One region of the Photorhabdus sp. RM323S genome, then DNA from elsewhere that is predicted to be linked to it. Evidence: predicted binding sites of a transcription regulator. Region 1 holds the regulator's gene; the other holds the start of a gene.
The links. The regulator Fur, encoded in region 1, represses iron uptake genes when iron is present. The targets are predictions, from matches to a motif close to ATAATAATGAGAACNACTATCAA.
Positions count from the first base shown of each region.

Region 1 (4,825 bases):
CATCTGTGGCATCAACAAGTTGGTGAAAACTAAATGACAATTTAGCCAACGCTTAATAAAGATGGAATAAGTTTTGGCTGAAATTATTTCTTATTTTACTTGTTTGTTTAAAAAAATATCTCAATGTAATTAACTTACTTAAATTGTTACAATAAGTTATTAAAATGTTAGACAATGAAATATCTTGATACATCTTAATTTTTAAGTTGGAGAATTCTTATGGACAGGAATCCAGTTTCTTTAAGCGTGTTAGTATTTTCAGGCGGATCTCTGACTTCTATTACTGGCCCAATAGAAGCTTTAACCATTGCCGCTCGTTTAGCCGGAGCGCCGGATCCAGAAATCAATATTGTCACACAGGATAATCAGGACGCTGTCGGGATGGGTGGTGTTCGGCTAAAACCCAATAAACTCATAGGAGAAATAAAACAAACAGATATTGTCTTGGTGGGTTCAATTGGGGCCCCTTATTGCGATTTCGATCTTTGTACTCAAGAAACCTTAGATTGGCTCCAGATGATGGAAGAAAAAAATATTCCTATCGTTTCCGTTTGTACAGGTTCTTTTATACTGGCTAAAGCTAATTTACTCAATAACCGCAAAGCCACCACACACTGGCTATTTACCAACCTATTCAAGGACATGTTTCCGCAAGTACAGTTACATTCAGAAATAAAAGTCACCCGTGATAACAATATTTTTTGTACTTCCGGCACCTATGAATACAATAATGTGATGATGCATATTATTGAACAGATATATGGTCAAAATACCAGAGAAGCCTGTAGCCAACTGATATTTGGTAATATAGAAGGCGTCTCCCCACATACTCTGGCAAGTTTTGTACCATACCGCCAGCACTCAGACACATTAATCCACAAACTACAGGATTGGATGCATTCTACCCCATCAGACATATTATCGGTCAGCGATTTGGCAGATAAAATTCATTTGTGTGAAAGGCAGATGAAGCGGCGCTTTAAAACAGCGACCGGCCAGACACCGATTCAATATATCCAGCAAATTCGGTTATCCCTGGCAAAATACTGCTTAGAAAAATCGAATAAGACCATAGAAGAAATCAGCCATGAAGTTGGCTATGAAGATACTCGCTACTTCAGAGAGTTATTTAAGAAATTGAATGGGTTAACACCAATCGAGTATCGCAAAAAATACCAGTACCGTTAAAATCGGAACGCAATGGACATCCTTTACGAATAAACAGTGACACGGCTTTTTATCTTTGTCAGGCAGTAGCGATACACGGGAAGCTGGGGTATCATGGCGTGCTATATTTTATGGTATACGCCCTTTAGTAATTGAATTTATGGCAAAAGAACAAATGGATCGCACTACTCTGGATTTGTTCGCAAATGAACGCAGACCGGGGCGCCCAAAAACCAACCCACTTTCCAGGGATGAACAGCTCAGAGTCAATAAACGTAACCAGCTTCGCCGTGATAAGGTGCGTGGTCTGCGTCGTGTGGAATTGAAAATAAATGCTGACGCAGTCGATGCGCTGAACTTTCTTGCGCAGCAACGCAATATCAGCCGCAGTGAACTCATTGAGCAAATTTTGCTGGCCCAGTTAGCAGAAAGTGACAACACTGCTTGATAGCATTGAAGGCACGAAATCACACAAATTTGACAGAATTGTCCTTGCTGTTTAGTCAGAATAGGATTTTGTTTTTTTATTAATACAATCAGAATTTTTCTGCTGATTTTGACATTTTATACGTATATCCCAAACAGAAATACACAAATAAAACAAGAGGTTATATCATTTTATGGCAATTATAGGTATATTCTTTGGCAGCGATACCGGCAACACAGAAAATATTGCCAAAAAAATCCAGAAAATTCTGGGTTCCGATGTTGCTGAAGTCCACGATATTGCCAAGAGCAGTAAAGAAGATATCGAACAGTTCGATATTCTGCTGCTCGGCATCCCCACCTGGTACTACGGAGAAGCTCAGTGTGACTGGGATGATTTCTTTCCTACTCTGGAGGAGATCGATTTTGACGGGAAGCTGGTTGCTCTTTTCGGTTGCGGCGATCAGGAAGATTACGCGGAATATTTCTGTGATGCGATGGGAACTATCCGTGACATTATTGAACCCCGTGGAGCAATTATTGTTGGTCACTGGCCAACAGCGGGTTATCACTTTGAAGAATCAAAAGGTCTGGCTGATGATAACCATTTCATCGGGCTGGCTATTGATGAAGATCGCCAACCAGAATTAACCGAAGAACGGGTTAATTCCTGGACTAAACAGATCTACGAAGAGATGAGTTTGGCGGAAATTATTGCCGGATAGGAATTTACCTCAATAGACGTATATTGGTGCAGGCCATTTCTTACCAATAGTGAATACGCGGTAGGTGAAGAGCCATTCGCTCTGCTCACCCAATGGGGTCGCGTTCAAAAGCTATCGCTTTTGTCAACACACTGCTCATATCCGCTCTTTTATTATGAAGAATGGCAAAAAAATAACCTAAACATTATAAATAGTAAGGTTATTCCTGCGTTTTACAAATGATTATTCTGGCAAAATGTGTAATGATAGTTAAGGTTAACGTGGTTTTCATTTTCACTAGCCATGCCTATAATCATAATCTGATAACTAACTGGTACTTTTTGAAGTATCGCTAAGTTCACTTTACTGAGTAACAGGACTGAATCCGCATGACCGACAACAATAAGGCATTAAAAGATGCTGGGCTTAAAGTTACACTTCCTCGACTGAAAATACTGGAAGTGTTACAGGATCCTGAATACCACCACGTCAGTGCGGAAGATCTCTACAAAAAACTGATTGATAACGGTGAAGAGATTGGCCTCGCTACTGTCTACCGCGTGTTGAATCAGTTTGATGACGCCGGCATTGTTACCCGTCATAATTTTGAAGGTGGCAAATCGGTTTTTGAACTCACTCAACAGCACCACCACGACCATTTAATCTGTCTGGACTGCGGTAAAGTCATTGAATTCAGAGATAAACAGATCGAAAAACGCCAGAAGAATATCGCTGAACGTTATGGGATCAAACTCTCAAACCACAGTCTTTATTTATATGGTCATTGCTCCGCAGGTAATTGTCGCGAAAACAGTAGTGCACATGACGAGAAGTAATTCATTCCTGAGCCAATAATTTTTTATCTATAGAAAGGAACCCATCAGGGTTCCTTCAGATTGATGATGTTGCTGGGCTATTTATTTGGGGGTGCCCAGTAAACACCGTCTGGTACAGGAAATCCAGGTCAATGTTGCTTACCGCTGGCTCCTGTACCTTGGGCTGACCGAGGATGATGCGTGCGGCAGTAAGCTATTTGCGTAGCAAGCCTGCTGGCTAATTCGACAAGACCATAACCTGCTTTTTCTTCGAGGGATATCGGTCGTATTGTCGTAGTTTTGAGACTACGGGATAACTAAATGACAAGTTTAAAGCTACAACAAGATCCTTCCAATTAAATATACTTTCGGTAGCTTGAAGGACAGCTAGGCACTGAAAATATGTCCTCTAATCTTGCTTGAACAGAACCGATATAGAGTAAAGTCATATTTGGTATTCTGGCGTGATCAGGTGCCACGCCATGACTGACAAAAATACACCCTAAATCTAAACGCGCCAAGTGTTCAAGTGCTCTGAACGAGCTGTGGCCTTTCATGACCCCATAAAGCAGGAGTCCCATCATTGAACAGTGCCCTGCCTGTTGAAGCATAATGGCGTTCGAAAGGTACCCAGTTTCGTTCATCCAGAACCTCCAATACAGGTAAATGCTGCGCTTTGACAAACTGACGTTTGGTGTGAGCAGGCGATCCCAGCTTTCGAGTGAATAAGGTCATAAAAGATCTGCGTTTATAAGGAAGAACGCAGATCTTAATGGATATAAAACACAATTATCATGACAAGAAAATTATTTTGCATTGCCTTGCAATCCAGAATAAATCTTAATAGAAATTAAGAGCGCATATCTCGCCCCCCAAAAAGACAGAATGCAAAGAACTATATCAGGGATATTATTCTCACCATGATGCAAAACATTAATTGATGATAAGTTAATCAATACTAGAGCAATACAAAGACTAATAATATTCAATATGGCCGATTTCATATTTTTACTCCATATAATAATCATTTAGTTATATCCTGATGCATTGTATTGATATATATTGGATTAAAGTCGTCTTATATGTTATTAATGATGCTTTGTTCCAATAACTTATAAATAAAGGAAAAAAATAGTAAAAATGAGGAGCACATAAAATGAGTGAGAAATACTTACCATATTTCTATATAAGCAAGAAACCAAGGTATAAGCAAATATAATCATTACATAAAGATACAATTTACATTGACAATTTAATAAATCACCCTAACATGCTACATTTATTTTTCATATTAATCAAGCCAACTCCATATAAAAAGTGGATTAGGCACACCGGTTCTCGAATTCTGCCATTAACACGGTATTAGCAGCGCCTATTTTTATAAATGACGTGCCAAATATGGCGGAATGGATATTTCCCTGATAGCTCACCTCAAACATCCTATTTTATTAATAGAAAAGCAATTAAAAACAAATGAAAAATTAGGGAGATATCGATATAATTGAACCTTATTCACCTTTTCAAAGAGGTTGCATTTGATTACATTCCCCCATATTATAAAAATTACCATTCTATATAACACGTAAACGACAATAGCATTTTATGTAAAGATAATTAGAGCCAAAGTAATAACGCATGGGATTTTTATATGGTTATTCCTACTGGATATTAGTGTGTGAAAATGAAAGTTGATTATTAAAAATAACCCACTAT
Region 1 is NZ_JBHFKZ010000045.1:1,707-6,531, reverse strand. Features, by position in the region: gene ACGF7G_RS16585 (type I secretion system permease/ATPase) at 1-33, shown strand, start outside; gene ACGF7G_RS16580 (GlxA family transcriptional regulator) at 220-1,188, shown strand; gene ybfE (LexA regulated protein) at 1,328-1,615, shown strand; gene fldA (flavodoxin FldA) at 1,788-2,318, shown strand; gene fur (ferric iron uptake transcriptional regulator) at 2,687-3,133, shown strand; partial or broken gene ACGF7G_RS16560 (transposase) at 3,197-3,305, shown strand; gene ACGF7G_RS16555 (hypothetical protein) at 3,638-3,847, opposite strand.

Region 2 (4,825 bases), on a different contig from region 1:
TTCATGACCATAAGAGCCATAAAGGTGGCGCCAGCCAGCAATAGAATGGCTTTGATAATTTGTACCCAAGTTGTTGCCAGCATGCCGCCAAACAGAACATAAAGCACCATCAGAATACCAACTAGTACGACCGCAATATGGTAATTCAGGCCAAAAAGCAATTCGATAAGCTTACCTGCTCCAACCATCTGTGCAATAAGATAGAGGGCAACAACAACCAGTGAGCCAATGGCAGATAAAATACGGATTGGGCGTTGCTGTAATCGGTAAGAAGCAACATCTGCAAAAGTGTAGCGCCCAAGATTTCTTAATCGTTCGGCAATCAGAAACAGGATAATAGGCCAACCAATTAGAAAGCCGATAGAATAAATCAGCCCGTCGTAACCAGACGTATAGACCAGAGCGGAAATGCCAAGGAATGATGCTGCGGACATAAAGTCCCCGGCAATCGCCATGCCATTTTGGAAACCAGTAATACGCCCACCCGCAGTGTAGTAGTCAGTACGGGAGCGCGTTTTCTTTGAGGCCCAGTAAGTGATATAGAGTGTGAAACCAACAAACAGGACAAACATAATAATGGCCTGAATGTTGACGGGTTGCTTTTCTACGGAACCAGTAATTGTGTCGGCCCATATCAGATCAGGAAATAGCAGTATTATTGTCAGCAAAAATTTCTTCATTTTTTTACCTCGTCAAGAATTTGTGAGGTAAGACGATCGAATTCGCCATTAGCTCTGATTACATACAGGCCAGTTAAGATGAATGAGATAACAATTAGGCCAATGCCAACGGGTATCCCACGGGTAATATATGAACCAGCATAAAGAGGGGTACCCAGCCATTCGGGTGCAAATGCAATGAGGAAAATAAAGCTGACATACAAAACTAACGTGATTATTGATAGCAGCCATGCAAAACGGCCTCGTTTTTCAACTAATTCTTTGAAACGAGGATTATTCTCAATCCCTTGGTAAATGGCGTCATTCATCAGAATGTCCTCTTATATTTTTATTATATTCGTTAATTAAGCCGCCTTGCGGCGGCATGGTATGTCACGAAATACTCATTGTTTGTTTTTCTTCCAATAATTTTTCCACTACTCCTGGATCTGCCAGTGTTGAGGTATCTCCCAGATTACTGGTATCACCGGAAGCAATTTTACGCAGGATGCGGCGCATAATTTTTCCTGAGCGGGTTTTTGGTAAAGAATCTGTCCAGTGCAGGATATCCGGTGTCGCGATCGGGCCGATTTCTTTACGTACCCAATTACGGACTTCGGTATATAATTCTGGGGAAGGTTCCTCGCCGTGATTCAAAGTGACATAGGCATAAATTGCCTGTCCTTTGATATTATGCGCAACACCGACGACAGCAGCTTCAGCAATTTTAGGGTGGGAAACCAAAGCGGATTCAATTTCAGCCGTGCCCAGACGATGACCAGAGATATTCAATACATCATCAACACGGCCAGTTATCCAATAATAGCCATCTTCATCACGGCGTGCGCCATCACCACTAAAGTACATTCCCTTAAAGGTAGAGAAGTAGGTTTGTTCGAAACGGTCATGATCGCCAAACAGTGAGCGTGCTTGTCCTGGCCAGGAATCAGTAATAACCAAGTTTCCTTCACAAACACCTTCTAATTGCTCACCAAGGTTATCAACCAGGGCTGGCTGAACACCAAAGAAAGGCAGAGTTGCGGAACCTGCTTTCAGTTCAGTTGCTCCTGGCAGTGGCGTTATCATGAAGCCGCCGGTTTCTGTTTGCCACCAGGTATCAACAATCGGACATTGACTGTTACCAATTTTCTGGTAATACCATTCCCATGCTTCTGGGTTAATAGGCTCACCAACAGATCCCAGAATACGCAGAGAAGTACGTTTCGTTCCTTCAATAGCTTTGTCACCTTCAGCCATCAGGGCACGAATTGCTGTTGGTGCTGTGTACAGGATATTTACCTGATGTTTATCAACAATCTGACTTAAACGATTAACCGCAGGATAGTTTGGCACGCCTTCGAACATCAGAGTGATAGCACCGCAGGAAAGCGGCCCGTAGAGTAGATAGCTATGTCCAGTCACCCAGCCCACATCTGCTGTACACCAATAGATTTCGCCCGGATGATAGTCGAATACATATTTAAATGATAAGGATGCATATACCAGGTAGCCACCGGTAGTGTGCAGCACGCCTTTAGGTTTACCGGTAGAGCCGGAAGTATAGAGAATAAACAGCGGATCTTCTGCATTCATCTCTTCAACTGGGCAATCAGCACTTACGCCTGCTGTCAACTCATGCCACCAAAGGTCGCGACCAGAGTACCAATTACCAATATTTCCAGTACGTTTAAAAACAATCACATTGGATACATTGACAACCGCTGGATGACTTAATGCGTCATCAACATTCTTTTTCAGGGGAATTGTACGTCCTGCTCTCAAACCCTCATCGGCAGTGATAACCAATTTAGTGTTCGAATCAATGATGCGACCAGATACGGCATCAGGAGAGAAACCTGCGAAAATAACAGAATGGATAGCACCAATGCGGGCACATGCTAACATGGCAACTGCCGCTTCCGGCACCATCGGCATGTAAATAGCAACAACATCGCCTTTTTTAATACCCAGATTTTTCAATGCATTAGCAAACTGGCATACATCATGATGCAGTTCACGATAGGTTACTGTTTTGGACTCTGCTGGATCGTCGCCTTCCCAGATAATAGCGGTTTGATCGCCACGTTCTTTTAAATGGCGATCGAGACAGTTTGCGCTTAGATTCAGTGTTCCATCTTCGAACCAACGGATATTGACATGTCCAGGATCAAAAGAGGTATTCTTTACCTTGGTGTAAGGCTTAATCCAGTCAACAATGTTACCTTTCTCACCCCAAAATCTTTCGGGATCTTGCAGCGATAATTGATAGTCTTGTTGGTATTGTTGTTTATTCATCAGGGCATGTTCTGCAATGACAGCAGGAATAGGGTGCTTCATTATTTGAGTCATATTAATATTCTCCTTGCGAATGTTAATAGTATGTCAAAACAAGGTTAACTAAAGTGTAAGGAGAATTTTTGTTTTTTTTTTGCGCGGAAGATCACGCAATAAAAAGAATATTTTTCACGTAATTGTCATTTGGTGTGGTGGGCTTAATTGCTAACCAAAAATAGTAATTTAAAATCCTAATCTAATAATAATCTTAAATATAGATAAATTGACTGATAAGCCACTGAAACACAGTTTTATGATAAAGCCATGGTAAGGGTGTGGTTTTGATAATCATTTCCAATAATATTTAATTAACTATAATGATCATGTTGTTCACAAGGTGTGGACTTTGAACCATTCTTATATGACTGGAGTACATGATATGAGCTATTTATTACCTTCTCTTCCTTACTCTTATGACGCTCTGGAACCTCATTTTGATAAGCAGACGATGGAAATCCATCATACCAAGCATCATCAGACTTACATTAATAATGCCAATGGCGCTTTGGAAGCCTTCCCAGAGCTGGCAAAACTGGATGTTGATGATCTGATTCAGCAATTAGATAAGATACCTGCTGATAAACGTACTTTTGTACGTAACAATGCTGGTGGACACGCTAACCATAGCCTGTTCTGGAAGGGCTTGAAATTAGGGACAACTCTGCAAGGCCCATTAAAAGAAGCTATTGAACGTGATTTCGGTAGTGTGGATTCTTTTAAAGAGAAATTTGAGCAGGCGGCGGCGACTCGTTTTGGTTCCGGCTGGGCGTGGCTGGTGCTGAAAGATGATGGCAAACTGGCGGTTGTATCTACTGCTAACCAGGACAGCCCGTTAATGGGTGAAGCTATTTCCGGTGCTTCTGGCTATCCAATTGCTGGTCTGGATGTTTGGGAACATGCCTATTACTTGCAGTATCAAAACCGTCGTCCTGACTACATTAAAGCGTTCTGGAACGTTGTTAACTGGGATGAAGCTGCAAAACGTTATCAGGAAAAAGTGAAATAATTTTCTAACTCATTTTCTCTTTTCTGCTATGCCGGCTGGATATTACTGCCGGCATTTTTATTGATTGGGGATTGGTTTATGATGATATCATCAGGCTGATTTCAATAAGGAAAGTGAATTATGTATTATCCGCAGGTATATACAGGCAAAATTGAAATATCAGAAAAACTGTCTGCCAGTGCAATTAACAAACGGATGGTTGATGGCAGCCTGTGTCTGACTTCTCTTGGATTGGAAGGTGATGAACAGGCCGAAACCCGTTTCCATGGTGGCCCCGATCGTGCGCTTTGCCATTATCCCCGTGAACACTACGATTTCTGGAAACATCAATTTCCTGATCAGGAAGATTTCTTTATTGCCCCCGCGTTTGGCGAAAATATTTCCACAACTGGCTTGACTGAAGAGAATGTTTGTATTGGTGACATTTTCAGTTGGGGAGAGGCCATGCTTCAAGTAACTCAGCCTCGTTCGCCTTGTTACAAACTTAATTCTCATTCCGGTATCAGTAATTTTTCTGCCATTATGCAGGAGAGTGGTCGTTGTGGTTGGCTTTACCGAATTATTGCAGCAGGAAATGTTAGCCCGGATAAGCCTTTTGTTCTGGTTTCCCGTAATAGTGATGTTTTGGTTAAGGAAGCGATCGCGATTGCTTTTAATATGCCATTTGATGAAGAGCAGTATCGGCGATTGATGAGTGCGGCCGGGCTGTCCGCCAGTTGGAGCCTGACGATGCAAAAGCGGGTTATGTTTGGAAAGATTGAAGATTTTAATCGCAGGCTGTTTGGGAAATAATAAAAATGTGAGATGGCGTTAAGGGTTACATATA
Region 2 is NZ_JBHFKZ010000060.1:23,894-28,718, reverse strand. Features, by position in the region: gene actP (cation/acetate symporter ActP) at 1-680, opposite strand, end outside; gene ACGF7G_RS19140 (DUF485 domain-containing protein) at 677-988, opposite strand; gene acs (acetate--CoA ligase) at 1,053-3,008, opposite strand; gene sodA (superoxide dismutase [Mn]) at 3,373-3,999, shown strand; gene yiiM (6-hydroxyaminopurine reductase) at 4,120-4,791, shown strand.
Region 2: a site for Fur is predicted at 3,275-3,297, ahead of sodA (superoxide dismutase [Mn]). Genes of this name have one in related genera too.